Regions from separate parts of the Sphingosinicella sp. BN140058 genome, predicted to be linked through region 1. Evidence: riboswitches for the same ligand, from Rfam matches in the RefSeq annotation. Region 1 holds a riboswitch; the other holds the start of a gene.
What was found. Region 1 has a riboswitch for cobalamin ahead of ETR14_RS14165 (TonB-dependent siderophore receptor). Riboswitches for the same ligand answer to the same signal wherever they lie in the genome.
Positions count from the first base shown of each region.

Region 1 (14,620 bases):
GGGGCGCTCGACCGCGGCATGGCGCAACAGATGGACGATGCGGGCGCTCACGATGCCGTGGCGACCCTCGCCTCCTCGAACGTTGCCATCCCTGCATGCGCCGCAAGCGCCGCGCGGACGAGGCCGACCGCCACCGCGGCGCCGCTGCCCTCGCCGAGCCGCATGTCGAGATCGAGCAAAGGGGCCAATGCCAGCGCCGCGAGCAATCTCTTGTGACCTGGCTCGGCCGACACGTGTCCGGCGAGGCAATGCGCACTGATCTGCGGAACGTCGCGGGCCAGCGGGGCGAGTGCCGAGCAGGCGATGAAGCCATCGAGCATCACCGGAATGCGGCGGCGGCGGGCGGCGAGAACCGCGCCGGCGATTGCCGCAATCTCCCGGCCGGCGAGCCGGCGCAGCATCTCGAAGGGCGTCTTCGCGTGCGGGCCATGCAGCGAAACGCCCGCTTCGACGACCTCGATCTTCCGCGACAAGGCCTCGTCGTCTATGCCCGTGCCGCGTCCCGTCCAATCTTCCGCGGCCCCGCCGAAGCTCGCGCAGCTCAGTGCGGCCGCGGCGGTGCTGTTGGCGATGCCCATTTCGCCGACCACCAGCAGGTCGATCTCGCCTTCCACCGCATCGGCACCGGCCTGCAGGGCCTGCAGACAATCCTCAGCAGTCATTGCCGGTGCCTGGGTGAAATCGGCGGTCGGCCGGTCGAGCTCGAGCGCGACGATCTTGAGCTCGAGACCGGCCGCCGCCGCCAGAGCGTTGATTGCGGCCCCGCCGCGCTGGAAATTCGCGACCATCTGCGCGGTCACTTCAGCCGGAAAGGCGCTCACGCCACGAGCGGCGACGCCATGATTGCCGGCGAAGATCGTAGCGCGGCCGCGAGCGAGGACAGGACGGATGCAACGCTGCCAACCGGCAAAGAACAGGGCGATGTCTTCGAGCCGCCCCAGCGACCCTGCAGGCTTGGTAAGGCTCGCCTGGCGGGCGCCCGCGGCCGCGACGCTCTGCCCATCGGGCGCCGGCAGGTCGGCGAGGGCGGCTTCGAAATCCTCGATCGTGCGGAAGCGGATCATGCGACCACCTGTCCCTCCGGCGGAACCCGGACCAGGAAATGGCCTTTCACGCCCTCCGGCCACTGCTTGTACGGTACCTGGCCATGGGCGCTTTCCGCATAGAGGCGGGTGAATTCGAGTATCGCCTCCGCCGCCGCGTCGTCGGCGCCGAATTTGCCGAGCACGTAGCCGACCTTGCCGGGGGCTCGGAGATAGACGGTGCAGAAGGCGGTGCAGGCAAACAGGCACGGCATCTCCTCGACGCCGATATCGCCATAGCGATCCTCCTCTGCCGCCAGCCGCCGCAGCGCTCCGGCAAGCAATGCTCCGCCGCGAACGCCGTCGTCATCCTCCCGCCTCTCCGCGGATAGGCGGCAGGTGTTGCAGGCGATGACGGAGGCGCGCGGCGGAACCGGCCGGAACATCAGGCGTGCGCCGGCCGCAATGTCGGCAGGCCGATCACGGCCAGGCCTCGCTGCAGCACCAGCAGACCGGCGAAGATCAGGCCGTTGCGCACGAACTGGCGGGCCAGCACGTCGGCGGCAAAGGCGCCATGGCCGCTGTCGAGCATCAGGGTGGTGACCAGCACCACCGCCTTGAACCCGACGAACGCCGCCACGAAGGCGCCGCCCGCCTGAGCGATCGTGCCGGTCTTGCGCAGGCTCTGCCCGATCATGTGCGCGGCCATCGCGGAGATCAGCGCCCCGGCGAGCAGGGTTGCGGCCCAGATCGCCTTCTCGGCATTGACCGCCTGACCCTGCACGCAGATCCCGATCGTCTGCGCGACCGCCCACGCGGCGCCGACCAGCAGCAGGCCGTCGCGCTTGCGCGGCGCTCCGGCGGCGAGCGCGGCGAGGGCCGGAAAAGGCGTGGCGCATGCCAGCGCCATGCTGATGATCGTGCTCGCCCCGGTCATGCTGGCGATCCAGAGGCTGCGGGCAGTCGTGGAGGATTGCGTCATGTGATTCTCCTTGGTGTCAGAACCGGGCCCGAATGCCCGCATAGGCGCTGCGTCCGAGCGCGCCGTAGCGGCGCGCCGTTTCGTAATGCTCGTCGAAGAGGTTCTCGATGCGGGCGTAGACGCTCACGGCTCGGGAGGCGGGGAGCTCGATCCGCGCGTCGACGAGCGTATAGGCATCGTTTCGGAACGGGGTGACGGTGGCGCTGGTCCGTGCCGTGTCCCACGCCGACCCGGCGTGGCGCACGGCGAGGCTGGCCTCGGCGCCCGGTCGCCAGCCGTAGGCGAGCGTGCCGTTGGCGAGATGGCGCGGCTGGCGGGCCAACTGGTTGCCGTGGTTCAATCCGCCCGATCGATCCTCGGCCGCGATCCAGCTGTAATTGGCATCGGCGCGGAAACCGCCGAGCTGCAGGGCCCCATTGAGCTCGATGCCCTTCGCCATGCTCTTCTGGACGTTGTCGTAATAGCCGGCGCGCGGCGTGGTTGTGCCGGGTGCGAAGCAGAGCGGCGGCCGATTGGTGGCCGGGCATCCCGCATAGACGATCAGATTGTGCGTGGTCCGTTCGAACCAGGTCGCACCGACGACCAGCTTCTCGCCGAGCGTTCTTTGCTCGATGCCGGCTTCCCAGCCCCGCGCTTTCTCCGGCGCCAGGGCATCATTCCCGTATTCGCTGTAGAGCTGGTAGAGAGTCGGCGCCTTGAAGCCTTCGCCGTAATTGGCGCGGATCCGAGTTCCGCTGGTGCCGATCGACCAGGTGCCGCCGGCGCCGAACACCGTGTTGCCGCCGAAGCGATCATGGTGATCATGCCGTACGCCGCCATTCAAGGTCAGTCCTTCGATCAGTTCGGCATTCACCTGCGCGTACACACTGTCGATGTCGGCCTCGGCACGGATCGTCCGATAGGCGGCATTGCTGTTGGGAGGCGAGGCGGAGCGCATCCTCTGCTCCTCGCGCTCGGCGCCGAACACCGCGCCGATCCGGTCCGAAACCGTCAGGGTACCTTGATATTCGTACCGGCGGGTACGCCCCTTCGCGTCGAAGCTGGTCGGCCGGACCGTGCGCGCGGGGTTGACGTTGGTCCGCGCGATCTCGGCCTGGCTGAAGGCCAGGCGGTTGGACAAACGCCCGTCGAACAGCGCGACGTTCGCCGCGCCATAGCCGGTCCATTCCTCGGTCTCCGAACGCTCCGGACTGTCCGGGACCGTGCCGGCGCTGTCGATGCCGACCCGGCTCCGTCCGTAGGATCCGCGCAGATCGAGCGAGACCGCGTCGCTGACCCGAAGCCCGATCCGGCCGCTGCCGCCGGTGTTGCGATACGGATCCGTTTCCCGGCCGCCATAATCCGGTCCGATCGCCGAGATGCCGTCGGTTGTGAAGGTGCGTCCGGCGATCCGCCAATCCAGCGGGCCGCTGCGTCCGCCCACCGCCACGCGCGCCTGTGCGGTTTCCCGCGAGCCTCCTGACAAGTCGATCGCCGCTTCGAGCGGACGCTCGGCTGTGGTGGTGGTGACGTTGATCACGCCGCCGATCGCGTTGCTGCCCCACAGGATCGATTGCGGTCCGCGCAGGATTTCGATCCGGTCGATGTCGCCGGTCAGCAAATTGGCCCAATTGTAGCCCCCGCCGGTCGAGGACGTGTCGGCAAGCTTCACCCCGTCGAGGACGAGCACGGTCTGATCGCTGTCCGCACCGCGGATGCGGATCGAGGTCGAGGTGCCATAGCCGCCGTTGCGGACGATACTGATTCCGGGGGTGCGGACCAGGATGTCGGACACGATCGGTGCCTGGCTGCGGTCGATATCCTCGCGCGTCAGCACGGTCACGGAGGCGGCGACGCGATCTTCGGCGATCGGCGCGCGGAGGGCGGTGACGACGATTTCGGAGTCGCCGCCTGCATCGGCTGCCTCGGCGGCGAACGCCGCCGACGACAGCAACGCGTATGGGAAAATCAGGTAGTGAAGCTTCATCCTTGGATCCTCGATCGTGACAACGACCGCAGGTCCACGGGGCGAGGATGCGCTTGGATGCGCACGACATCACCACCGCGGTCCAGCGGCAGAATGTCGTCACGCGAGTAACCTCGTTCGACCGGAACACCCTGTCCGGACGAAGGACGACCGCGACGGGCAGGTCTCCTGGCTCACGGGTCAGTGCCGGTCCGGGCCGCCTTCTCAGGATCTTTCGATCCCAATGGCATTTGGCCCAGTGGCTCGCCGCTCACAGTTGCAGGGGCAGCCGGGGTCTCGAACCCCGTTCCCTTTTGATCCCCTTTCGGGGAACCTGTCGCAAGCCCGCCCTTACGGGCGACGCTTCAGGCGATCAAGTGGAAGAAGCTGCCGGAGACGAGGCCCCGGCGATGGCCGGCGGCTCCGAGCGGTGCCCCCGCGGCATCGGCGATATCGGCGAACGCCTCTCCGCCGCCTTCGCCCACTATGGTGGCATGGTGATATTCGTGGCCGAACATCGTCCGCCCGGCGTCGGCGAAGCTCGTATCGCGGCGCAAGATTGCTCGGCGATAGCCGAGCGAGAGCTTGCGCCGGGCGAAGCTGGCATCGACCGGGAGCAGCCCCGCCATAGGATGGAGGACACCGTCGGCGTCTTCGAGCGAGCGGCCGAGCACCATATATCCGCCGCACTCGCCATGAACCGGCCGGGTCTCGGCAAAGTGACGAAGACCGGCGAGAAAGCGGCCGTTCCCCGCCAGTCTTCCGGCGTGGAGCTCCGGATAGCCGCCGGGCAGCCAGCAGCTGTCGCAATGGTCGGCGGGCGCTTCGTCGGCAAGCGGCGAGAAGAAAGTGCTTTCGGCGCCGGCGTCTCGCCACCAGCGCGCCAGATGCGGGTAGAAGAAAGCGAAGGCGTCGTCGCGGGCAACTGCGATGCGCTGCCCGGGCGGACGAAGCGAGGAGGGCGGCATCGGCGCGCGAGGAGCCGGCGCGGCCATGGTCAGAATGGCGTCCAGATCGCATTGCGCCGTCACCAGCTCCGCCATCGCATCGATACGGTCGCCGAGATCGGAATGCTCGCCGGCCTGCACGAGGCCGAGATGGCGCTAGGGCAGACTGAAGCCGGGGTCGGGCGAGAGTGCACCGAGCAGGGGCATTCCGATCCGCGCCAGCCCATCTTCGATCATCCGGCGGTGGCGCGGGCTCGCAACGCGATTGGCAATGATCCCGGCGATACGCGGCGCTCCGGGAAAGGTGGCGCAGCCGTGCGCTACCGCCGCGACGGACTGCGCGGCGCCCGACGCGTCGATCACCAGCAGCACCGGCCAGTCGAGCAGGTTGGCGACGTCCGCGGCTGCGCCGGAGCGGCCTTCCGCGACTGCGCCGTCGAACAATCCCATGGCGGCTTCGCCGATCACCAGCTCGGCGTCGGCGGCGATGCTTGAGGCAAGACCTCGCACCAGGTCCGGCGCCATTGCAAAGCCGTCGAGGTTGATCGAGGACTCGCCGGTGGCGGCCGAGTGGAAAGCCGGATCGATATAGTCCGGTCCGCACTTCGCGCCGCGCACCCTGATGCCGCGCCGGGCGAAGGCGCGTTGCAGGGCGATCGTCAGGATCGTCTTGCCCGATCCGGAACGTGGCGCCGCGACGATCAGCCCGCGGCCGAGCGCCGCCTGCTCGTTCAAAATTCGATGCCCTTCTGCGCCTTCACGCCGGACCGGAACGGATGCTTCACCTGCACCATCTCGGTGACGAGGTCCGCCGCCTCGATCAGCGCATCGGGCGCGTTGCGGCCCGTGACGATGACGTGCTTCATCGGCGGGCGCTCGCTGAGCCCGGCGACGACCTCTTCCACGGGCAGATATTCGTAGCGCAGGACGATGTTGAGTTCGTCGGCGAGCACCATGTCGTAAGCAGGGTCGCGCACCATGCGAAGCATCTCCTCCCAGCCCTGTCGCGCCCAGGCGATGTCGCGTTCGCGATCCTGCGTGTCCCAGGTGAAGCCTTCGCCCATCACCTTGTGCTCCACCTGCCCGGGGAACGCGGCGTAGACCGCTTTCTCCCCAGTCGCCCAGCTGCCTTTGATGAACTGGACGATGCCGATCTTCATGCCGTGGCCAATCGCCCGTGCGACCAGCCCGAATGCGGCAGTCGACTTGCCCTTCCCCTTGCCGGTGTGGACGATCAGCAGACCCTTCTCCTGGGTCTTGTCGGCCATGATCTTGGCGCGGGCGGCCTGCCGCTTCTTCGCTTTCTCGTTATGCCGCGCGTTCAGCGCCTCGTCCGAGCTGCTCATTGGTACGTCCCAGGCTGGAGGGCGGCCGAAGGGCCGGATGGGCGGCGCCTATAGCCGCGCCCATCCGCCCATTCAAAGGCCCGCTCAGGTGCCGCCGGCTGCCGGCCCATCCTTGCGGGTCTTCCAAAGGGAATAAAGAATGCCGCCGAGGATCAGCGCAAAGGTGACGGCAAGGCTCAGCACCGGCGGGAATTTGCCGCTGTCGAGCATGAAATCGGCGACGAAGATTTTGGTGCCGATGAACACGAGCACGAGCGCGAGCGCATATTTCAGATAGTCGAAGCGATGAACCATCGCCGCCAGCGCGAAATACAGGGCGCGGAGGCCGAGGATCGCCATGATGTTCGACGTGTAGACGATGAACGTGTCGGTGGTGATCGCGAACACGGCCGGCACGGAATCGACGGCGAACACCAGGTCGGCAAGGTTGATCACCACCAGGGCGAGCAGCAGCGGCGTCGCTGCGACCACCAGCCTGCCGGTTTTCCCGTCGGGCACCTTCACGAGGAATTTCTGCCCGTGCAGATCCGGCGTCACGCGCATGTGCCGCGAGATGAAGCGGAGGATCGGATTGCGTCCGAGATCGATCGGCTTGTCGCTGGTGAACAGCATCTTGATGCCGGTCCCGATCAGAAACGCGGCGAAAATGTAGAGAACCCAATGATATTGCTGAACGACGGCGGCCCCGACCCCGATCATCAGCCCGCGCAGCACGATCACGCCGACAATTCCCCAAAGCAGAGCCCGATATTGGTAGATGCGGGGAATCGCGAAATAGGTGAAGATCAGGCTGATCACGAAGACGTTGTCGATCGACAGCGCCTTCTCGATGAAGAAGCCGGTATAATATTTCATGCCGAGATCGGCGCCCTTCTCGGCCCATACCCAGGCGCCGAAAAGAAGGGCGATGCTGATGTAGAAGGCGGAGAGCTTCAGGCTCTCGGCGATACCCATCTCGCGATCCTGCTTGTGCAGGATGCCGAGGTCGAAGGCGGTCAGCGCGACCACCAGGCCGATGAAGGCCGCCCAGAACCAGATCGGCGTGCCGAGCCAGGCGTGCATCAGGAAATCCATGTGCCTCTCCTCTTGAGTGTCCTCGCGAGGGCGCACGGTGCACGGCAACCGGAAATTGGGAGACCAGGCCAGGCATCGAGCGCACTCGATGCGGTCCGACATCACGACGCTCCGAGGAGCGCCGCCAGAGGGGCCCGGCCCGCATGGCGAAGCAGGTGAGTGCAGCGGCCGTGGATTTCAAGAGCGAAGATTGCGCTATCCGGGACGTCGACGGCTTGCGTCAGCCGCCTTCGCTGTGGAACCAGTAGGCCCCGACCGCGCATTCACGGCCAAAGGAGCGATCGATGCCAAGCCTTGCAACCCACCCGATCCATCTCGGCAACGGCGCTTCCGCCCTGGTCCAGCCGCCTTTGACCGGACCGGAATGGTATGCGGCTTACGGCGAACGGCATGCGGCAGACGGCGCGGAGGGAAGGCTGGTGATGCAATACAGCTTCACCGGAAGCTGGACGAACTGGGAAGTTCACCCGCACGGGGCGGAGGTGGTGATCTGCATTGCCGGTCGGATCACGCTCCTCCAGGAATTCCCCGACGGCCGCCATTCCCGCGAAACGCTGGCCGCCGGCGACTATGCAATTAATCCGCCGGGTGTCTGGCATACGGTCGATGGCGATCCCGAAGCGGAGGCGACCTGCATCTTCATCACGTCGGGCCTCGGCACCGACCACCGCCCGCGCTGACAACCGAGGACAGGCAGGGAGCGCTCCGAAGGCGGGTTGCGTGAGTAGAAGTAGCTGTGCAGGGCCGTGCCATGTCCGCCCACGATCCTGCCAGAGCCGAACGCAATGCCGGTCTGCTGCTGATGGCCGCCGCGGCGCTTGCGCTCATTATCGCCAACTCGCCGTTCGCCTCCTTGTACGACCAGCTCCTGCACGCAGAACTCGGGCCGCTTTCGGTCCACTATTGGATCGCCGACGCGCTGATGGCGGTGTTCTTCCTGTTGGTCGGTCTCGAGGTGAAGCGCGAATGGTATGACGGTCAGTTGGCAACGCCGGCGGCCCGGCGCCTGCCGATGCTCGCCGCTGCGTCCGGCATGGCAGTGCCGGCTTTCGTCTATTTGCTGGTGAGCGGCTTTGATCCTCAGCTGAGCCGCGGCTGGGCGATCCCGGCTGCCACCGACATTGCCTTCGCGCTCGGCGTCATCGCCTTGATCGGAGGGCGTGTCCCGGCTTCGATCAAGCTGCTGCTCGTTACCATCGCGGTCATCGACGACATCGGTGCGGTCGCGATCATCGCGCTCTTCTACACCGCGGATCTCAACACAGCCGCGCTTGCGGCAAGCGCGGGCCTGGTGGCTGTGATGGCGGCAATGAACATGTTCGGGGTGCGGCGCCTTGGCCCCTATCTGATCGGCTTCGTCTTCCTGTGGGTCGCAGTCCAGCAATCCGGGATCCATGCGACCATTGCTGGGGTGCTCGCGGCGCTCACCGTCCCGCTCGGGCGCGGCGAAGCCTACAGCCCGTTGAAGCGGCTCGAACATGCGATCCATCCGTGGGTGATGTTCGGGATCGTCCCCATCTTCGGCTTCGCCAGCGCCGGCGTCACCGTCGCCGGTTTCGACGCGCTGTTCTCCCCTCTGCCGCTCGCGGTGGCTTTCGGTCTGCTCGTCGGCAAGCAGCTCGGCGTGTTCAGCGCGATCTGGATCGCCGATCGTACCGGTCTCGCGCCCAAGCCCCCTCACTTGCGCTGGTTGCACATCTATGGCGCGGCTTTGCTGTGCGGCATCGGCTTCACCATGAGCCTGTTCATCGGCGAGCTCGCCTTCGCCGAGCCGGCGTTTATCGCCTCGGCAAAGATCGGAACGCTTGCCGGATCCGCCGCAGCCGGTCTTCTCGGCTTCCTTCTGCTGCGTTTCGCCGGCCCCATGCCCTCGACTGCGCACGACGTGGCGGAAGCGGAGGAAGTATTCGGCGAAGACTTCGATCGTGATCCGCGCGTCTGCGCCGAGGAGGATAGGCACCCTCCAGCGCGGCCTTCACGCGACGATCGCCGGTAGGAGGCACAGGTTGATCGAAGCCGACAGCCGGTGCAACAGGCGCCCAGCGATACGGATCGGCGGTCGATGAAGATGATGCGTGCCTTGTTGCTGCTGCTTGCCGGCCTGGCCGCCGCCGGCGCGGCGCGTGCCCAGACCGGCGCCTTCGATCTGCCTGGCCCCGAGCTCGAAGCAACGGTTACGCGCGCGGGCGAGACCTTGCCGCTCGGCCGCGTCCCGCAATTGCAGGCCGGCGATCGCATCAGGATGGAGGCGGCCTTGCCGGCCGACCGGTCGGGGCGGCATATGCTGGTCGTCGCCTTCCTGCGCGACGCCGCGACCCCGCCGCCCAAGGACTGGTTTACCCGGCTGACACTGACCAGGAAGGCCGATACCCTCGTCGCCACCGTCCCCGACGGTGCGAAGGAGGCGGTTGTGCTGCTCGCGCCGGAGGTCGGCGGCGGTTACGGCGCGCTGGTCAGCGCCGTTCGTGGCCGCCCCGGCGTGTTCATTCGTGCCGCGCGGGATCTCGGCCAGGCCTCGCTCGATCGTGCGCGCCTCGAAGCTTTTCTCGAGGGCATCCACGCTGCCGACGTGACCGGGGGCCAGACGCTCGAAGCCTTGTCGCCGGTGCTTGCCCGCAGCCTTGCCATCCGCTGGACTCCGGAATGCCTGCAGCGTGAGCGCAGCCTGCAGGCGCCCTGCCTCACCCAGAGCCGCGAAGCCCTGATCCTGAACGACGGGCGAAAGGCGACGCTCGCCGAGACTCTCACCGGCGCTCCGGTGGATCTTGCTTATCAGGTCAGCGCCACGCCGGAAGGCGGCGCCGGCTATTACAATCCCTACATCACCCTGGTGCGTGAGGTCGCGCGGCTGCTAGGTGCGTTCCGGTCGCCTCAATATCAGTATATTCCGGCGCTCGCGCTCGGCCGGGGCGAGGGGGTCAGGCTGCTGCTCAACACTGCGCCGTCCTTCCAGAAGCCGCATTCGGTGCTCGTTGCACCCTTGCCGTCGATCGAGCCGGCCGAGCTGCCGACGATCCGTGCCGCAGCGCCGGCGGCGATCGCCTGCGTCGATCGGCCTGGCCTCGCCTTGCCGATCGAGGGGGCGCCATTGCTCTATGCGGCGGGGTTCGCGCACGATCTCAGGCTGCGCGCCCGCACGTCAGAGGGCGCTATCGTCGAAGTGCCGGTGCGTGCCGATGCCGCGCGGGGCGGCTTGATGCTGGCGGGAACGCCGTTCCCGACCAGCTTGGGGCCGGTCGCCGAAGCGACCCTGCTGGGGCGTTGGGGTTTCGACCCGATACAAGGGCCCGCTTTCAAGGTGCAGGGCGCGGCCGCCGGGGAATGGCGCGTCGCCGCCGGCGGCGCGCCGGTGGTGGGCCGCGCCAATGAGATCCTGCTCGACGGCGGCACCGCGTCCTGCGTCGAGGCAGTGTCGTTCGCGCAGGGCGACGCCCCGCCGCAGCCCGCCGGGTGGAAGCCGACCGGTGCCGGTTCCATCGCCGTTACGCTGCCGCTGCAGAACACGAAACCGGGCGGCGTCGAACTCCGCATCAAGCGCTTCGGCATCGCGCCCGAGCGCCTCGACCTCACGGCCTATACCGAGGGGAGCCGAATCGATTCCTTCGTCCTCCATGCCGGTGACCGGATCGGAACGCTCAGCGGCACCCGTCTCGATCAGGTTGCCGGTCTCGATCTCGACGGCACTGCTTTTCGCCCGGGCACCCTAAGCCGCGTGAAGGACCTCGACCAACTGGCGCTGTCGACCGAGGAGTCTTTGGAGAACCTCCGTTCCGGTCAGCAGACCCGGGCGAAGGTGACGCTCAAGGACGGCCGCTCGGTCAATGTTCGGGTCCAGGTTGCCGAACCGCGCCCGTCGGCAGCGATCGTCAACCGGACGGTCGAGATACCCGCTTCGGCCGGGGCGATGCGTATCGAGCTGCTGGGGGATCGAGCGCTGCCCGGCACCGGCCTGCTGACCTTTGCCTTGCGGGCGCAGGGCGCCACCCGCTTCGACGGACGCGAGACGATCGAGATCGAAGGGCCGGGCGGCACGGTGGCGAACCTGAAGCCGGGCATCGGCCTGACCCGCGTCGATGCGACCACATTGGTTGCGCGCCTGCGACCCGCTGAATCGTTTGGCGCGGCCGCTTTTGGGCCGCTGCGCTTCCGGCTCGTGCAAGGGGACGCGGCCGGCGACTGGACGCCACTCGCAACTCTGGTGCGCATGCCGGATCTGCGCAGCCTTGCCTGCGCGGACGGCGAGACGGCGTGCACGCTCAGCGGCTCCGATCTCTACCTGATCGAGTCCGTCTCGGCCGATCCCTCTTTCGCTACCGCCGCGGTGGTTCCGCCCGGCTATACCGCAACCAGCGTCACCGTGCCGCGTGCCACAGACGGCACGCTCCACCTGAAGCTGCGTGATGCCCCCGACGTGACGGTGAAGGTCGCGAAGGCGTCCTGAGATCCGGGTGGGGCGTGCGCTTGCTCAGTCGCCGGCGCGCCCCCCGGCACCGATCACGCGCACCAGCCCGTCGACTCCCTGGGCTGTCGGCAGCTTGCCCGAAGCGGTGAGCCGGCCAGCGCGATCGTCCCAGCGAAGCGTCGCGCTGCTGCCTTTGCCGCTGACATAGGCATTCGTGGTGCCATCGTCGTCATAAAGGGTGAAGCTGGTGTCGCGGCCGGGATAGACGCGGATCGCCTCGATCGGCTGGCGGCTGCTCGTATTCTGCACCGGCGCGCCCATCGGCACGATCGAGCCTGCCCGAACGAACAGCGGGATCTTGTCGATCGGCGCGGCCGCATCGATCGTCTGGCCGCCCGTGTAGCGCTGCTCGGTCCAATAATCGTACCAGTCGCTGCCCGCCGGGAGGTAGACGGGGCGGCTGGTCACGCCCTGCTCGGTCACCGGCGCGACCAGGAAGGCGGGGCCGAACATATATTGGTCGCCGATCGTGGCGACCTTCGGATCGTTGGGGAAGTCCATGAACAGAGCGCGCATGAACGGGGCGCCGGTGCGATAGGTCTGGTAGCCGAGCGAATACAGATAGGGCATCAGCGCGTAGCGAAGCTTCAGGAAGCCGGCCAGCACCGGCTCGGCCGCCTTGCCATAGTCCCAGATCGCGCTGCTGCCCGGCCGCTGACCGTGGATGCGCAGGGTCGGCGTGAACGTGTTGTAGGCGAACCAGCGCGTGAACAGCTCCGGATAATCGTCATAGCCCGCGGAGGTCGACACCGCCCCTGCCGGGTCGAGCAGCACCGGCCGCTGCGCCTTCGGTCCGTTCGGCCATTGCCAGCCACCGGTGTCGCTCGACCAATAGGCCATGCCGGACGCCGTGAAGCCGAGACCGGCCGGCACCTGGCGCCGCAGCGCCTCCCAGGTCGATTGCACGTCGGATGACCAGAACAGGCAGCCGTTGCGCTGGGTGCCGAGATAGGCGGCACGGCACAGGATCATGTTGCGCTTGTTCGGCATGTCGTTCGCTGAGCCGTCCGCCACCGACGAGGTGTGCAGCAGCGGGTAGACGTTGTGGTAGCGGGCGCCTGATCCGATCGAGTAGAAATAATCGTCCGGCACGAGGTCGGGCTCGGTCTCGTCGAGCCAGGTATAGTCGAAGCCCTGCGACAGGATGTTGTCACGGATCTTGCCCCAGAACCACGCACGGGCATCCGGATTGGTCGTATCGAGCAGTGCGCCGGCGCGATCGGACCGGAATGGCAGGCCATCGACCGAATTGCCGTCCTTGTCCTTGAGTAGCCAGCCCTTGGTGTCGAGCAGGTCGAAATAGCGGCTTTCCCGCTCGAACCGCGGCCAGACGCTGATGATCGAGTGCATGCCCTGGGAATGGAGCGTGTCGTTCATCGCCTTCGGATCCGGGAAATAGGTGCGATCGATGTCGAGCTGCCCCATCCGGGTCCAGTAAAACCAGTCGAGCACCATCACGTCGAGTGGATAGCCGCGGCTGCGATAGCCTTCGGCCACGTCGAGAAGCTCCTTCTGCGATTCGTAGCGCGCCTTGGACTGGATCAGGCCGAAGGCGGCCTTGGGCGGCAGCGGCGTCTTGCCGGTCAACCGCGCATAGCCGGCATAAAGCTCGTCGCTGGTCTTGCCGGTGATGACGAAGAAGGACACGCGCTCCCCGACCTGGCTCTGGAAGCGGGTGGCATTGTGGAGGCCCGGCGAGACGCTGGTCGCGGACGGATTGTCCCAGACGATGCCATAGCCCTTGTTCGAGACCAGGAACGGCACGCAGACCGTCTCGCCGGCGGGCGCGTCATACCAGTGGCGGCAATCGATCGTGCGGCCCCGAAGGTCGAGCGTGCCTTCCTGGTTCTGGCCGAGGCCGTAATAATGCTCGTCGAGCGGCGCATCGAAGCTGGCGCCGACCTGGAAGGTCTTCTCGCCGTTGACCACGTGCGGCGCCATCTCCCAGCCCTTCATCTGCAGCAGGGTCTGGCCGTCGGCGCCCCGCAGGCTGAACGACACGCCCGGCAGTGACGGGGCGAAATAGCGTTCCATTTGGCTCGGCGCCTTCGGCCATGGCTTGGCATCGACGGTGAGGCTGAGGGCGGGGGAGGCGAAGACGTCGCCGGCCTGCTCGCTCCGCATCGTCCAGCCGGTCGCATCGGCCTTGCCGCTGATGCCGTAACCGGCCGCCTCGGTGGCGAGGCCCTTGTCGAGCGCGATCGTGACCCGGACGATATTGGGCGCATAAGGTTCGACCGAGACGGCGGCGCCGTGTCGATCGAGGATGGCGAGCGGCTCGGCCTCGGCCGCCGCGGTTGCGAGTAGGGAGATGGCTGCGGCCTGGAAGGCGAACATTGCCCACGATCGTGCCCGTGCCCTGCGCGCCTTCGAATTCGTCGAGCCCATCATCATCCCCTGCATTATGTCTGATAAGTGAACGGCTATACCGGCCGATGGCTGGCTGTCGAGGCGGTGCGACACGGCGATGAAACCGGTTACCGCGGTACGCCCTGACTTTGCAGATAGGCGATTACGTCTGCTCGATCGAGCGGATCGCCGAGCCCCGCAAAGGTCATGCTGGTGCCGGGCGCGAACTTGGCCGGCGCCGCGAGCCATGTGTCCAGGCGCTCCGGGTTCCAGGTTCCGCCCGCCGACTTCAAGGCATGGCTATAGCCGAACGTCGGAATCGCGGCGACGGGCCTGCCGACCACCCCGTACAGGTTCGGACCGGCCCGGTTCGGAGCGCCCTGGCCGATCGTGTGGCACGCCGCGCAGCGCCCGAACAGGCGCGCGCCTGCCGCCGGCTTCGCAACCCGCAGCAGAGCCTCGGGCGAGGGGTTCGGGCCAGCCGCGCGAAGGC
Region 1 is NZ_CP035501.1:3,143,345-3,157,964, forward strand. It holds gene ETR14_RS14145 (histidine phosphatase family protein) at 1-51, opposite strand, end outside; gene cobT (nicotinate-nucleotide--dimethylbenzimidazole phosphoribosyltransferase) at 48-1,064, opposite strand; gene ETR14_RS14155 (DUF1636 domain-containing protein) at 1,061-1,468, opposite strand; gene ETR14_RS14160 (hypothetical protein) at 1,468-2,004, opposite strand; gene ETR14_RS14165 (TonB-dependent siderophore receptor) at 2,021-3,970, opposite strand; cobalamin riboswitch at 4,111-4,302, opposite strand; gene ETR14_RS29740 (hypothetical protein) at 4,315-5,037, opposite strand; gene ETR14_RS29745 (hypothetical protein) at 5,053-5,631, opposite strand; gene cobO (cob(I)yrinic acid a,c-diamide adenosyltransferase) at 5,628-6,242, opposite strand; gene ETR14_RS14180 (TerC family protein) at 6,327-7,316, opposite strand; gene ETR14_RS14185 (cupin domain-containing protein) at 7,601-7,996, shown strand; gene nhaA (Na+/H+ antiporter NhaA) at 8,068-9,312, shown strand; gene ETR14_RS14195 (hypothetical protein) at 9,379-11,757, shown strand; gene ETR14_RS14200 (glycoside hydrolase family 31 protein) at 11,782-14,115, opposite strand; gene ETR14_RS14205 (cytochrome c family protein) at 14,256-14,620, opposite strand, start outside.

Region 2 (14,620 bases), 2.3 Mb from region 1:
AATACCTGAACTCGCCGGAAACTCCGCTCTTCGACAAGGGCCGAACCCTCTACAATCTCGACAAAGCGGGTCCGGCGAGCCGCGCGGCGCGCAGGATCGTCGTCGTCGAAGGCTATCTCGACGTCATCGCGCTCGATCAGGCGGGCATCGGCGAGGCCGTGGCGCCGCTCGGCACCGCGCTCACCGAAGGACAATTGGACCGGATCTGGAAGCTCTCCCCTGCGCCGATCCTGTGCTTCGACGGGGATTCGGCCGGCCAGAAGGCCTCGGTTCGGGCGGCGCTCCGCGCGCTTCCCAATGCCGGACCGGGCCGCTCGCTCGGCTTCGTCACGCTTCCCGCCGGCCAGGATCCCGACGATCTGGTCCGCGCCAAGGGCCGTGATGCGCTGGAGGCGCTGCTCGCGGCACCGGAGCCGCTGGTGGATCGGGTCTGGCGCCATGAAATCACGGCCGAACCGCTGACCACGCCCGAAGAGCGCGCCGGGCTCAAGCAGCGCCTGTTCGATCTCCTCGGCAGCATCGGCGATGCCAATGTGCGCGAACAATATCGCGCCGAACTCCTCCGCCGCTTCGACGAGTTGACCCGGCCCCAGCGCCCGCAGCGCGACCAGGGCCGCCCGCCCTATCAGAGTGGCGGCGGACGGTTTCAGCCCGGACGCCCCCAGAGCGGGCGTTTCGGGAACGGCCGCTTTCAGAACGGCCGCTTCGGCTTCGTACGGCCGGTCTCCGAGCAGGCGAAATCCGTGGCGAACGGGGGTCTTGATCCGCGCTGGCTGCGCGCGGTGCTTGCCGGCCTCGTCCGCCACCCCGAGGTGATCGCCGCCCATTCGGAGGCGGTCGCGGCGCTTCCCATCGTCGAGGCAAATGCTGTACGATTGCGCGATTCGCTTCTATCGGCAGCCCTGCTCCACGGCGAACTTGATCAGGAGCGCCTAAATACCATATTGATCGACGAAGGTGTGGCGCCTCTTGCCGAGGCGCTCCGCCAGGAGAGAGGACTAGCCTTTTCCTTCACCCGCCGCGATGTCGACCCGGAACGTGCGCAACGCGATCTCGTTCTGGTGATCGACACATTGGCGGCTCAGCCCGGTATCGAAACCGCCTTGGCGGCGGCGACCGAATGGCTGAAGGAATCGGGGGACGAGGCCGCCTTTCAGGAGCAGCAGCGGCTCCGGATGGCGCGGGACGAGGCGGAAAAGCAGCTTGCGGCCCTGGTCGAGGGGGAAGCGAGTTGAGACAGGAACAAGGCTTTTAAATGGCGAAGACGAACACGGCGGTCGATGCGGAAGACAAGCAGGACGGGGGCGATGCTCCGCTGATCGACCTCAACGAAGCTTCGATCAAGAAGCTGCTCGCCCGCGCCAAGAAGCGCGGCGTGATCACCTATGACGAGCTCAACGAGGCGCTGCCGCAGGACCAGATGTCCTCCGAGCAGATCGAGGACATCATGTCCGCGCTCAGCGAAATGGGCGTCAACATCGTCGAGAATGACGACAGCGACGATGAGGATTCCTCCTCGTCGTCCGAATCCGACTCCGACGGCGGCATCGACGAGCAGGACGGCAGCGACGGCGAGCGCTTCGTCATCGAGAAGAAGAAGGAAACCGTCGACCGGACCGACGATCCGGTGCGCATGTACCTGCGCGAGATGGGCGCCGTCGAACTGCTTTCCCGCGAAGGCGAGATCGCGATCGCGAAGCGCATCGAGGCCGGCCGCGACACCATGATCTGGGGTCTTTGCGAGAGCCCGATCACCTTCAACGCGATCATCGAATGGTCGAACGCCCTCAACGAGGGACACATGCAGCTGCGCGAGATCCTCGATCTCGACGCAATGCTGTCCAAGGGCCCCACGCCCGAGCAGGTCGAAGGCGTCGAGGAAGGCGCCGACGGCGAGATCAGCGAGGCCGCCGCAGGTCCTTCCTTCAAGGAGGAAGAGGACGTCGAGGAGGTCACCGAGGAAGAGGACGAGGACGGCAACCCGGTTGCGCGCCGCGAGAACCAGTTCGAGGAGGACGAGGAGGACAACACCCTCTCGCTCGCCCAGATGGAAGAGACGCTGAAGCCGCAGGCGCTCGAGCGCTTCGCGCGGATCACCGATCTCTACAAGAAGTTCGCCGGCCTTCAGACCTCGCGGATGGAGGCGATGAGCGCCGGCCAGGCCTTCCCGGGCGGCAACGAGACCCGGTATCAGGAGCTGCGCGAGCAGCTCACCGCCGAGGTCGAGAGCGTTCAGTTCCACAACGCCAAGATCGAGTATCTGGTCGACCAGCTCTACAGCTACAACCGGCGCCTGACTGCGCTCGGCGGCCAGATGCTGCGTCTGGCCGAGCGCCACAAGGTGCCGCGGCGCTCGTTCCTCGATGCCTATATGGGCCATGAGCTCGACGAGGGCTGGACGGAGCGGGTCTGCAATCTGGACAAGAAGTGGAATGCATTCTGTTCCACCGAATCCTCGGCGATCGAGCGCATCCGCACCGAGATCGCCGAGATCGCCCAGGCCACCGGCATGAGCCTTGCCGAGTTCCGGCGGATCGTGAACCAGGTGCAGAAGGGCGAGCGCGAAGCGCGGATCGCGAAGAAGGAGATGGTCGAGGCCAATCTCCGTCTCGTCATCTCGATCGCCAAGAAATACACCAATCGGGGCCTTCAGTTCCTGGATCTCATCCAGGAAGGCAATATCGGCCTGATGAAGGCGGTCGATAAGTTCGAATATCGCCGCGGCTACAAATTCTCGACCTATGCGACCTGGTGGATCCGGCAGGCGATCACCCGCTCGATCGCCGATCAGGCGCGGACGATCCGTATCCCGGTTCACATGATCGAGACGATCAACAAGCTCGTCCGCACGTCGCGCCAGATCCTGCACGAAATCGGCCGCGAGCCGACTCCGGAGGAGCTTGCCGAGCGTCTGTCGATGCCGCTCGAGAAGGTTCGCAAGGTGATGAAGATCGCCAAGGAACCGATCAGCCTCGAGACGCCGATCGGCGACGAAGAGGATTCGCACCTCGGCGACTTCATCGAGGACAAGAATGCGATCATCCCGGTCGACGCGGCGATCCAGGCGAACCTCAAGGAGACGGTGACCCGGGTGCTCGCCTCGCTGACGCCGCGCGAAGAGCGCGTTCTGCGCATGCGCTTCGGCATCGGCATGAACACCGATCACACGCTCGAGGAAGTCGGCCAGCAATTCTCGGTCACCCGCGAACGCATCCGCCAGATCGAGGCGAAGGCGCTGCGCAAGCTCAAGCATCCGTCGCGCTCGCGCAAGATGCGCAGCTTCCTCGATCAGTAAGATCTGGCCGCCAAGCTGTTGAAAAGCCCCTCCCTTCGCGGAGGGGCTTTTTGTTTGTGCCCGCCCCGACCTCGTGGAAAACCGCAACATCCCTAACGCGGCATAAACCTCGTTTTTACGGCATTGATATAGGTCGGGCGCGTAGAAGGACGTTCGAAACCGTTCGGGAAGGCACAGGGACATGGCAACAGCTTCGCTCGGCATGGCAAGAGCCGCCCAGATCGGGCAGCTGCTGATCGCGTCCGTCGAGGACGATGGCAGCGCCTCGCACCCCTGGTGCGGCAATCCCGATCTGCTTCGCGGCGAGGACAGCGCGCGCAGCCTTTCGGATCTCATCCATTATCTGTGCACGCTGCACGGCCGCTATCCCGGCGTCATCGACCATGCCTCGACGCGAGCGGTGGAGCCGGCCTCGCGCGCCTGGCTGGCGCAGGCGACCTATGCGTTTGCAGGGGAGCGCGCTTATCTCGCGCGTCTCGCCGTGGCCGCCGGGCCCGTTCCCAGCACGCCCGGGACGGCAGGCACCGACTCGACGATCATCGCCCAGCGCCATGCGATGGAGATGCTCGCGCAGTCGGAACGGCATGGCTGCGCGCTCGGTACCGCAATGGCGATCGTACTCGATTGGGCGCAGGTGCGCACGGTGCTCGATGCGGCGGCGATCCGCTTCGGTGTCGAGCCGCCGCCCTATATGGCCGGCGACGTCGGCACCGTGGCGACGCTCGCCGACGCCTTTGCCGGCAGCGCCGCGGTTCAGCGCGCCTTGCTGTTCGGCGCGCAACAGGTCCTGCTCCAGCACCGCGGCCTTTGGGACGTGCTCGAAGCCCGTCACGAGGCTCGGCGCGCGGGCTGACCCGCTTCGGGTCCGCCGGGCTGATCCGGCTCGGCTCCGCTTGCCGCCGCAGCGCCCCTCCCCTATCGCGTGCGGCTTACGTAAGCGGAAAGGGCAGGCATGCGTTTCGAGGGCACTGACGATTATGTCGCCACCGACGATCTCAAGGTCGCCGTCAACGCTGCGGTGACGCTGCGGCGCCCGCTTCTGGTCAAGGGGGAGCCCGGCACCGGCAAGACGGTGCTCGCCCACGAAATCGCCAGGGCCGTCGGGGCGCCGCTGATCGAGTGGCATGTCAAGTCGACCACCAAGGCGCATCAGGGCCTCTACGAATATGATGCGGTCGCGCGGCTCCGCGACGGGCAGCTCGGCGATCCGCGGGTGCACGACATCGCCAATTACATCCGCCGCGGCAAATTGTGGGACGCCTTCACCAGTCCGGCCCTGCCCGTGCTGCTGATCGATGAGATCGACAAGGCCGACATCGAATTCCCCAACGATCTCCTCCAGGAACTCGATCGGATGGAATTCCACGTCTACGAGACCGGCGAGACGGTGAAGGCGGCCGAGCGGCCGATCGTGGTCATCACCTCCAACAACGAGAAGGAGCTGCCCGACGCCTTCCTGCGGCGCTGCTTCTTTCACTATATCAAGTTCCCGGATCGCGAGACGATGCAGGCGATCATCGACGTCCATTTCCCTGGCATCCAGAAGCTGCTCGTCGGCAGGGCGCTCGACATCTTCTACCAGGTTCGCGACGTGCCCGGCATCAAGAAGAAGCCGTCGACCAGCGAGTTGCTCGACTGGCTGAAGCTGCTTCTCCACGAAGACATGCCGCTTGAAGTGCTGCAGTCGCGCGACCCCGCCAAGGCGATCCCGCCCCTGCACGGCGCGCTGCTCAAGAACGAGCAGGACATCATGCTGTTCGAGCGGCTTGCCTTCATGGCACGACGGCCCGGTACCTAGCGCAGGCTTGCCGACCAGGGAGAAGGGTGAGATGCTTCCCGGAATGGGGCCTCATGCGACACACTCTCCTCACGCTTGCAGCCCTGCTGTGGGCATCGGCAACGCCGCTGGCGGCGCAAGCCACCGGGCAGCAGGCGCAAGCCAAGTCGGAGTGGCTGATCTCGGAGCGCACGGCGCTTCTCAAGCTCGCAGGCGTCGGCTTCCCGACGGAACCGGGCGGACTGGCAATCACCGACACGAGGGACTTCAGCCATCCCGGCGAAGCCATCGACGCTGCAATCCTCTACGAATCGGGCGATCGGCAGGTCTTCGCGACAGCCTATGTCTATCTGCCTGGCCTCGCCCACAGCGGAATCGCGGCGTTGGCCACCGACTGGTCGATCCGAAGCAACTCCACCAGCCCGGTCCAGGCATTGGGCTCCAGCGACATTCGCGTCGCCGGGGTCGAAGGAGCCGCCATCCGGACGGCTTACGACCGTTATCGTGGCACATTGACCAGCCGGGCCGGATTCGTGAAGGCAGGGCGATACCTGGTCAAGCTTCGGGTCAGCGGCCCGGAGGCGCGTCGGAAGGATGTCGATGCCGCGTTCGACGATCTAGCTGCGGGCATCCAGGTCGGGTCGGACAAGTTCGTCTACCCTGCAGCACCTGTCGCGGTAGGACCCTGCGCAACTGCCGAGACGCCGAAAGCTGCCAGGCGGAAGCCCGCCTCAAGCGCGGAAGTCGCTGCGCTGGCACTCTTCGCTACCTTCGACGGTAGCGGGATGATCGCCAGGGAGGTGGCCGGCGGAACGACGCCCCTGCCCTCTCGCGTGCCCACGTCCCTGTGCAGCGCGAAGCTTTCGAGCGGTCACCTCGTTCTGCGGGCGGAACCTGGGCCGGCCGCTGCGTTCGAGGGACGGACGCGGCTCCTCGTTATCCTGTCTGATGGTGGCGAGATGCTTGAAGTCGTCGAAACCGCGAATTTTGGACATGTGATGCTTCATCACCGGATCGGCGGAACCGCCATTCTTTCCGCGTGGGATGGCGTACCGGCCAACGATCAGATCGAGCGGATGCTGACGGGTGCCGATCGGGACGCGACGAAAGTGCTGGCGACGGTTGTGCTGCGCCCGGACAAAGGCGCCGAGATCAACATCGCGGTGCCGCCCGATCCTCGGCTGCCGCGCGATCACGGGACGCGCTGATCCGCTTCAATCCGGCGCGCGCCGGAACAGCAGAATGGGTTCGCCGCGATAGCTTGCCTCTTCCCTGGAGTGGAAGCCGGCCTTCTCCGCCACGCGGATGGAAGGCGCATTGGCGGGATCGATGATCGCGACGATCTCGCGGCCGGGGAGTTCGCGGCGCGCCCAGTCGAGCGCTGCGGCGACGGCTTCGGAGGCGATGCCCTGGCCATGCGTCTCGGGGGCAAGGACCCAGCCCATTTCGGGCATGTTCTCGATCGACGGCTCGAGGTCGCGCTTGAAATCCGCAAAGCCGACCTGGCCGATGAAGGCATTATCGGAGCGCCGCTCGATGGCCCAATAGCCGTAGCCGACCAGGGCCCACAGCCCGGCCCCGGAAAGCAGCCTGCGCCAGCTTTCCTCGCGACCGAAGGTCTTGCCGCCGAGGTGGCGGACGAAATCGGGGTCGCCCAGCATCCTTGCATGGGCTTCGAGGTCGCTCTCGCGGAACGATCGCAGGCGCAGCCGCGCGGTCTCGACGATCGGGACCACGCGGCCGACGACCGATCTTACTTGCGGTTGCCGAGCGAAAGGCCACCGAAGCGCTTGTTGAAGCGCGCGACCTGACCGCCCTGATCGAGCACGCGACCGGTATTGCCTGTCCAGGCCGGGTGAACCTTGGGATCGATGTCGAGCTGAAGCGTGTCGCCTTCCTTGCCCCAGGTAGAGCGCGTCTCGAACACGGTGCCGTCGGTCATCTGCACCTTGATCATGTGGTAATCGGGATGGGTATCGGCTTTCATCGTCTTGATATTCCTTGGGGTTTGGCTGGTTCCGACCAGCCTCATGGAAGGCGGTGCGGCATGTAGCCAAAAGCGGACGAATTGACAAGATATGGGGGCGCCGACTAGCGCCTGTGCCAGCGAAGGTGCCGCGCCCCGCAAAGGACGCGGTGAAAATGGGAAGCCGGTGGAAGACCGGCGCTGTACCCGCAACTGTGAACGGCGAGCCCCGATCCGCAAAGGATCGGATCCGGCGTCGACCCTTGAGCCAGGAGACCTGCCTTCGCCCTGTCGTCCGCAACGCGCCGGGAGCTGCGCGCTGCGCGGCACTTCGCCGATCGCGGCGAATGCCTCCGAGACGACATTTTCGTCGTTATTAAAGGAGGTTAGCATGTCAGCCGTTCTGATTCTCGCCGCATTCGCGGCCGGTCCCGTCGCCGGCACCGGCGAGGAGAATGCCGACACGATCGTCGTGACCGCCGCCCGCGAACCGGTGCAAGCGGACGCCGCGCCGGTCTCCGCGACTGTCTTCGCCGGCGATACGATCGCGGCGCTCGCATTGCCCTCCGCCGCCGATCTCCTGCGCCTCAGCCCCGGCGTCTCGGTCTCAACGACGGGGCCGCGCGGCACCCAGACCCAGCTTCGCATCCGGGGTGCGGAGGCGAACCACACTTTGCTGTTCGTCGACGGCATCCGCTTCAACGATCCGGCCGCCGGCAACGAAGCCCGTTTCGAACTTCTCACCACCGATGCTCTGTCGCGGGTCGAGATCGTGCGGGGACCGCAATCGGCCCTCTGGGGTTCGGAAGCGCTCGGCGGCGTGATCGCGCTCGACACCGCCAATCCCGTCGGCGGCACGCGGCTGAGCCTGCTGGGGGAATATGGCAGCTTCGACAGCGCCCGCGCCTCGGCCCAGTTCGCGGCCGGCAGCGAAGGCGCGGGAGTCTCCGGATCCGCGGGTTGGTTGCGCAGCGACGGCATAGACAGCTTCGGCAGCGGCGGCGAGCGGGACGGTTTCGAGACGTTCAGCGCGAGCCTTAAGGGTGTCGTCCGACCTGCGCCCGGAATCGAGCTTGGGCTCGTCGGCCATTATATCGGCGGCACCAGCGAGTTCGACGGAACCGACCCGCTGACCTTTGCCCGCGCGGACACGCTGGACGAGACCCGCAACCGGATCGGGGCCGTGCGCGGCTGGGCCAAGGCGGAAATCGGCGGCTGGTCGCTGTCGGGAGATCTCGGCTGGCTCGGCAGCAGCAATCGCAACCGGCTGGGCGACTCGCCGCTCAACCGCACATCGGGTGAACGATTGAGCGCGGGCGGACAGGTGAGCCGGGGCTTCGGCGCGCATCGGCTGACCGCGGCAGTCGAACACGAAGCGGAGGATTTCCGCGCCCGCGACCAGATCTATTTCGGCGGCACCGATCAGGATCGCAGCCGCCATCTGACCGCGCTGGTCGGCGAGTGGCATGCCGGCTGGAGCGATCTCGTCTCGACCGACGTCTCGCTTCGCCACGACAGTTTCAGCGCGTTTCGCGACGCCACAACGGTGCGTGCGACCATGGTGCTCACGCCGGCGGCAGGGTGGCGGCTGCACGCCGCTTACGGCGAAGGCATCGCCCAGCCGAGCTTCTATGATCTCTACGGCTTCTTCCCGGGTTCGTTCGTCGGCAACCCGGCGCTGACTCCGGAGCGGTCCCGCGGGTGGGAAGCCGGAGTGCGCTGGCAACAGGGCGCGTTCGCGGCGGGGCTGACCGGCTTCTCCAACCGCCTGACCGACGAGATCGTCGATACGTTCGACTCCGTCACCTTCCTGTCTAGCACGGCCAATGCCGAAGGCAAAAGCCGGCGCAAGGGGATCGAGGTGGATGGCTCCTGGCGCGTGGCGGACGCGGCGACGATCGCGTTCAACTACACCTACCTCGATGCCGAGGAGCAGAAGACCGCCGGCGTGGCGTCGATCCGCGAACTCCGCCGGCCGCGGCACAGCGCCAATCTGATCGCCAGCGGCACTTCGGGGCGCTTCAGCTGGGGAGCCTCCGCCGCCTATGTCGGCAAGCGCGGCGATACCGACTTCGATCTCTTTCCCTCGCCCCGCGTCACGCTCGACGATTACCTCCTCGCCTCGCTGCGGCTCGGCTGGCAGGTCGGCGACGGGATCGAAGCCTATGCACGGGTCGAAAACGGCCTCGACGCCGATTATCAGGACGTCGTCGGTTACAACACGCCGGGAAGGGCAGTCTATGCGGGCCTTCGCTTTCGCCTCGGCGATTAGTCTGCTCGTCGCCGCGGGCGCAGCCGATGCGGCGCCGCGGCGGGCGGCGTCGCTCAACCTGTGCACCGACGAGCTGTTGTTGATGCTCGCCGCATCGGAGCAGATCGCGTCGGTGACCCATCTCGCCCAGAAGGAGGCGGAGACGCCCTTGTGGCGACAGGCACGCCGGTACCGGACGAATGACGGCAGCCTGGTCTCGGTCGCAGGGCTCAGGCCGGATCTGGTTCTCACCATGGGCGGCGGCGCGCGCGACCGGGTGCGCATCGCCGAGCGGCTCGGCATTCGGATCCTCGATCTGCCCTATCCCCAGACGATCGGCGACGTCGAGAAGAGCATCGGCACCGTCGCCGCGGCGCTCGGCCGGCCGGACCGCGCCCGTCCGCTGCTGAACGCCATCGAAGCCCTGAAGCGCAGCGCGCCGCATGAAGCGACCGAAAGCATATGGCTTGGCGGCGGCGGTCGCAGCGTCGGGCCGGAAAGCCTCGCCGGTCAGTGGATGGCGCTCGCCGGCCTTCGGCAGCGCCCTCTTCCGGGCGATCGCCTGACGCTCGAGCAGTTGCTGGTCGCGCCGCCGCGGATCCTGCTGCGCAGCGACTATCGCGCGGGGCAATATTCCGGCGAGCAGCGCTGGCTCGCGCATCCGCTTGCCAAGGCGACGGGCAAGGCACGAACGCTCGTCACCGATGGACGCTTGTGGACCTGCATGGGGCCGTTGCTGGGCGGCGAAATCGCCCGGCTGAAGGCGGTGCGCAAATGACCAGGCCGATCGCCTTTCTGTTGGCGTCCGCCGTCGCCCTGCTGCTGGCGCTGTCGGTGCTGACGCCGTGGAGCGTGCTGCGTGATCTGTTCGATCAGGATCCGGGTCTCGGCCGCGCCGTCGTCGTCGAGCTGCGGCTGCCGCGGGCGCTGCTGGCGCTCTTTTATGGCGCGATGCTGGGCGCGGCCGGCGCCGCCATTCAGGCGCTCTTCGCCAATCCGCTCGCCTCCCCGGATCTGACCGGGACGACGAGCGGCGCGGCGCTCGGCGCCGTCGTCACCGCCTACCTGATCGGTCTCTCCTCACCGCTCGCATTGTCGGTCGGCGCCGTCGCCGGCGCCCTCGCCGCCCTCCTGCTCCTGCTGGCGCTGGCCGGGCCGCGCGCGGAAACGGCGACCCTGCTCCTCTCGGGCCTCGCGATCAGCGCGCTCGCTGGGGCGCTCACCACCCTCGCGCTGGCGCTGGCGCCCTCGCCCTTCGCCTTTTACGATGCCTATGACTGGCTGATGGGATCGCTCGTCGACCGCAGCCTCGCGCAAGCGGCCTTCGCCGGCGGCCCTGCTTTGTTGACCGTGCTGCTGCTGCTGCGTCTCCGCCGGCCGCTCGACCTGCTCACGCTCGGCGAGGATGTCGTCCAGTCGCTCGGCCACGATCTGCGCCGCCTGCGGATCGAGATCGTCGCCCTCACCGCGATCGGGGTCGGCGCCTGCGTCGCGATCTGCGGCGCGATCGGCTTCGTCGGTCTCGTCGCGCCGATCTTCGCTCGCCGGATCAGCCGGGGGCATCCCGGCGGCGCGATCCTGCCGGCGGCGCTGATCGGCGGGGGACTGCTGCTGGCCGCCGATCTCGTCACCCGCGCCGCCCCACTCGGCCGGGTGCTGCCGATCGGCGTGGTCACCGCCTTGCTCGGCGCCCCCTTCTTCCTCTGGCTGGTCGCGCACATGCGCTGGAGCCTCAGCCGATGACACTGTTGCTCGATGCCACCGGCCTGGCCATCCCGGGGCGGCTCGCGCCGACCGAACTCCGCATCGAGAGTCCGGGCCTCGTCTGTCTCGTCGGGCCCAATGGCAGCGGCAAGACCAGCCTGCTCCACGCGCTGAGCGGCATCGGCGCCCCGTCCGGCGCGGTTACGATCTGCGGCATCGATGCACGCGCGGCGCCGCCGGCGGAACGGCGGCGCCTGTTCGCCTATCTGCCGGCCAATCGCGACATCGCCTGGCCGCTCAGCGCGCGCGACGTCGCCGGCCTCGCCCTCGGCCGCGACGATGCCGCCATCGACGCGGCACTCGCAACCCTGGACCTGACCGACTTCGCCGCCCGCCGGGTCGATCGGCTTTCAACGGGTGAGCGCAGCCGCGTCCTGCTGGCGCGGGCGCTTGCGGCACAGCCGCGATTGCTGCTGCTCGACGAGCCCGTCGCCAATCTCGATCCGCTATGGCAGCTGCGCTTGATGGAGATCCTGAAGGCCGAGGCACGGCTGGCCGGGCGGGCCGTGCTCGTCGCCTTGCACGACCTCGATCTTGCCGCCCGCTACGCCGACCGGTTGATCGTCATGAAAGACGGCCGGATCGCCGCGGACGGAGACCCGCTTGCGCTGGTCGCCGGCCCGGTGATTCCGGCCGTGTTCGGCATCGAGCGGAGCGCGTCGGGCTGGCGCCCGGCCACACCACCGTCAAATCGATGAAGGTCAGTCCTTCGGCGGATCCGCAATCATCGCCGTGAAGCTGGTTTCGGCGGCGAGCTTGCCGTCGACCAGCACCTTTCCGGCGAATTTGCAGACCGAACCGCGATCCTGGACGAGTTCGACTTCGATACGAAGAAGGACGCCGGGTTCGACCGGGCGTCGGAACTTCGCATTGTCGATCGCCATGAAGTAGACGAGCTTGCCGGTTCCGGCGAGGCCAAGCGACTCCACGGCGAGAACGCCGGACGCCTGCGCCATTGCCTCGACGAGCAGCACGCCGGGCATGATCGGACGGGTCGGGAAGTGACCCTGGAAGAAGGGCTCGTTGATCGTCACCGCCTTGATCGCGACGATCCGCTTCCTCGGGATCAGCTCCTCGACCCGATCGATCAGGAGCATCGGGTAACGGTGCGGCAGCGCCGCCATCACCCGCCGGATATCCAGCGGCCCGATGGCGGTGCTTGCCGTGTCGTCGGTGCTCACCGGCCCTGCGGCTGCGGCTGCGCCGGCTGGGTGCCGGCGGGCGCCGCCGGCGCATTCTGCTGCGGCAGCGGGGTAACGCTCACCGACGGCACCTGCTGATTGAGCTGCGTCAGCACCTCGGCGGTGATGTCGATCGCATTGTCGTTGGCAAGCGTCGAGCTCTTCGAGACGGCGATCGCCGCACGGCGGCTCGCACGGATCGACTCGATGATCGGGATCAGACGCGTGCCGATCTGCTGCTGGACGTGCGCCTGCGTCGAGCGGATCGTCTGCTCGCGCTGACCGATCTGCTGGTTCGCCTGGTTCTGACGGGTCTGGAACGCGGTCGCGCGCTGCTGCAAAGCGGCATCCGGCTGCTTGCCGTTGAGCGCGCGCACTGCGGCCTCGATCGCCTGGCCCTCGGTCTGGAGCGGTTGCGCCAGGCCTTGCGCGAATTGCTGGGCCTGCTGGACCTGGCCCTGCAATGCGGTCTGAGCGGCGCGGCAGGCGGTGCACTCGGTCATGACACGGTCGGTGTCGACGACCAGGACGGCGGCGCCGGCTGCGTTGTTGTTGCGCTGCGCGAGCGCGGCACCGGACATGCCGAGCGAAAGCGCCGCGGCGGCGGCGGTGCCGAGAACAATCTTCTTCATTAGAATGCGGTCCCTACGTTGAATGTAATGAGCTTTGTGTCATCCCCGTCGGCCTTGATAAGCGCCTTGGCTATATCGATCCTGAACGGTCCGAATGGCGAATTCCAGTTGACGCCGAAGCCGACCGAGACACGCGGCTTCGCCGTGTTGCCGGCGTAGATTTCTTCGAACGAATTCGCGCCGATGACCGCTCCGGTTGGACAGGTTTTGCTGCCGATCACCTGCGAGGCCTCGACCGTGCCTGCAACTGCGGGATCGTCGACGCAATTGGTCAGCGTCGTGGTGATCGGCCGCTTCAGCCCAAACAAGGCACCGGCGTCGACGAAGAAGGACGGACGCAGTCCCATCTCCCGCAGGCCGGAGCTCAACGGAACTTCGAGCTCGGCACGGGCGAGATAATAAGCGCGACCACCAAGCGCGTCGTCGATCTGGTTGTTGTTGTCCTCGATCGGACCATTGGCATCGAAATACTGACGGATCACGCGTGGCCCGACGCCGCGGATATCGAAGCCGCGGATCTGCGGCTCGCCGAGGAAGAAGCGATCGATCAGGCGCACCGGATCCTCGCCGACTTCGTCCGCCTTTTCGAAGCTGTGGATGTAACCGCCCTCGCCGCTGACCGAGAAGACGAAGCTGCCGAAGGGCTGCCAGTATTTGGATGCGTTGAGCTTCGTGCGCAGATATTTGACGCTGCCGCCCAAACCCGCGAAATCCTGGTTGAGCACGACGCGCTGGCCACGGGTGGGGCGCAAGCGGTTGTTGGTGTTGTCGAATGCGAACGAATAGCCGATCGACGAGGTCGTCCGCTGGCCGACTGCCTGACACAAATAGCGGCCGACACGCAGCGGATCGCAGAAGGGCTCCTGCGGTCCGTTCGGACCATCGGGATCGGTGAAATACAGATCGCGATCGAGCGTAACGTCGTCGACGCTGAGCCCGTAGCGGCCGGCCAGCTGCATATATTCGGTGAGCGGGATGCCGCTGCGCAACTGGAAGCCGGTCGAGACCTGCTTGTAGGTGTTGTTGCGCTCGTTGCCGATGTAATTGAAGCTGCTGTAGTCGCGGCGGAACACGTCCGCGCCGACGGCGATGTTGCGGTCGAACAGATAGGGCTCGGTAAAGCCCAGCTCCACCGACTTGGAATAGCTCGAATAATTGACCGCCGCTCGCAGCTCCTGACCCTTGCCGCGGAAGTTGCGCTGGCGGATCGACAAGTTGACGAGGAAGCGCTCCAGGCTCGAGAAGCCCGCGGAGACCTGAAGCTCGCCGGTCGCCTTTTCCTGCACGTCGACCCCGAGGATCACTCGATCGGGAGTCGAGCCCTGGGTCTGGGTGACCTCCAGATCGTCCTGGAAATAGCCGAGCGACTGGATGCGGTCGCGCGAGCGCTTCACCCGGACGCTGTTGAAAGGATCGCCCTCGGCCAGACGGAATTCGCGCCGGATCACCTTGTCCTGGGTGACGGTGTTGCCGTTGATGTCGACCCGCTCGACATAGACGCGCGGCGTCTCGGCAACCTGGAAGGTCACCGCCATCGTCTTGGTCTCGGCATCGCGCTGGATACGCGGATTGACGTCGGCGAACGCATAGCCGAACAGGCCTGCGCTCTCGTTCAGCGAGGTCACCGTGTCCTCGACCTGCTTGGCATTATACCATTGGCCGTTCTTCATCGGCAGCAGCCGGGTCAGATCCTCGCCTTTGAGGTCCCGGATCTCGCTCTCGACTTTGACGTCGCCGAACTTGTAGCGCTCGCC
Region 2 is NZ_CP035501.1:5,434,921-5,449,540, forward strand. It holds gene dnaG (DNA primase) at 1-1,235, shown strand, start outside; gene rpoD (RNA polymerase sigma factor RpoD) at 1,256-3,295, shown strand; gene ETR14_RS24685 (hypothetical protein) at 3,477-4,148, shown strand; gene ETR14_RS24690 (MoxR family ATPase) at 4,248-5,093, shown strand; gene ETR14_RS24695 (hypothetical protein) at 5,147-6,280, shown strand; gene ETR14_RS24700 (GNAT family N-acetyltransferase) at 6,287-6,808, opposite strand; gene rpmE (50S ribosomal protein L31) at 6,826-7,059, opposite strand; cobalamin riboswitch at 7,166-7,338, shown strand; gene ETR14_RS24710 (TonB-dependent siderophore receptor) at 7,430-9,310, shown strand; gene ETR14_RS24715 (ABC transporter substrate-binding protein) at 9,279-10,067, shown strand; gene ETR14_RS24720 (iron ABC transporter permease) at 10,064-11,032, shown strand; gene ETR14_RS24725 (ABC transporter ATP-binding protein) at 11,029-11,751, shown strand; gene fabZ (3-hydroxyacyl-ACP dehydratase FabZ) at 11,755-12,234, opposite strand; gene ETR14_RS24735 (OmpH family outer membrane protein) at 12,231-12,866, opposite strand; gene bamA (outer membrane protein assembly factor BamA) at 12,866-14,620, opposite strand, start outside.
Region 2: another riboswitch for cobalamin. It lies ahead of ETR14_RS24710 (TonB-dependent siderophore receptor); the one in region 1 lies ahead of ETR14_RS14165 (TonB-dependent siderophore receptor).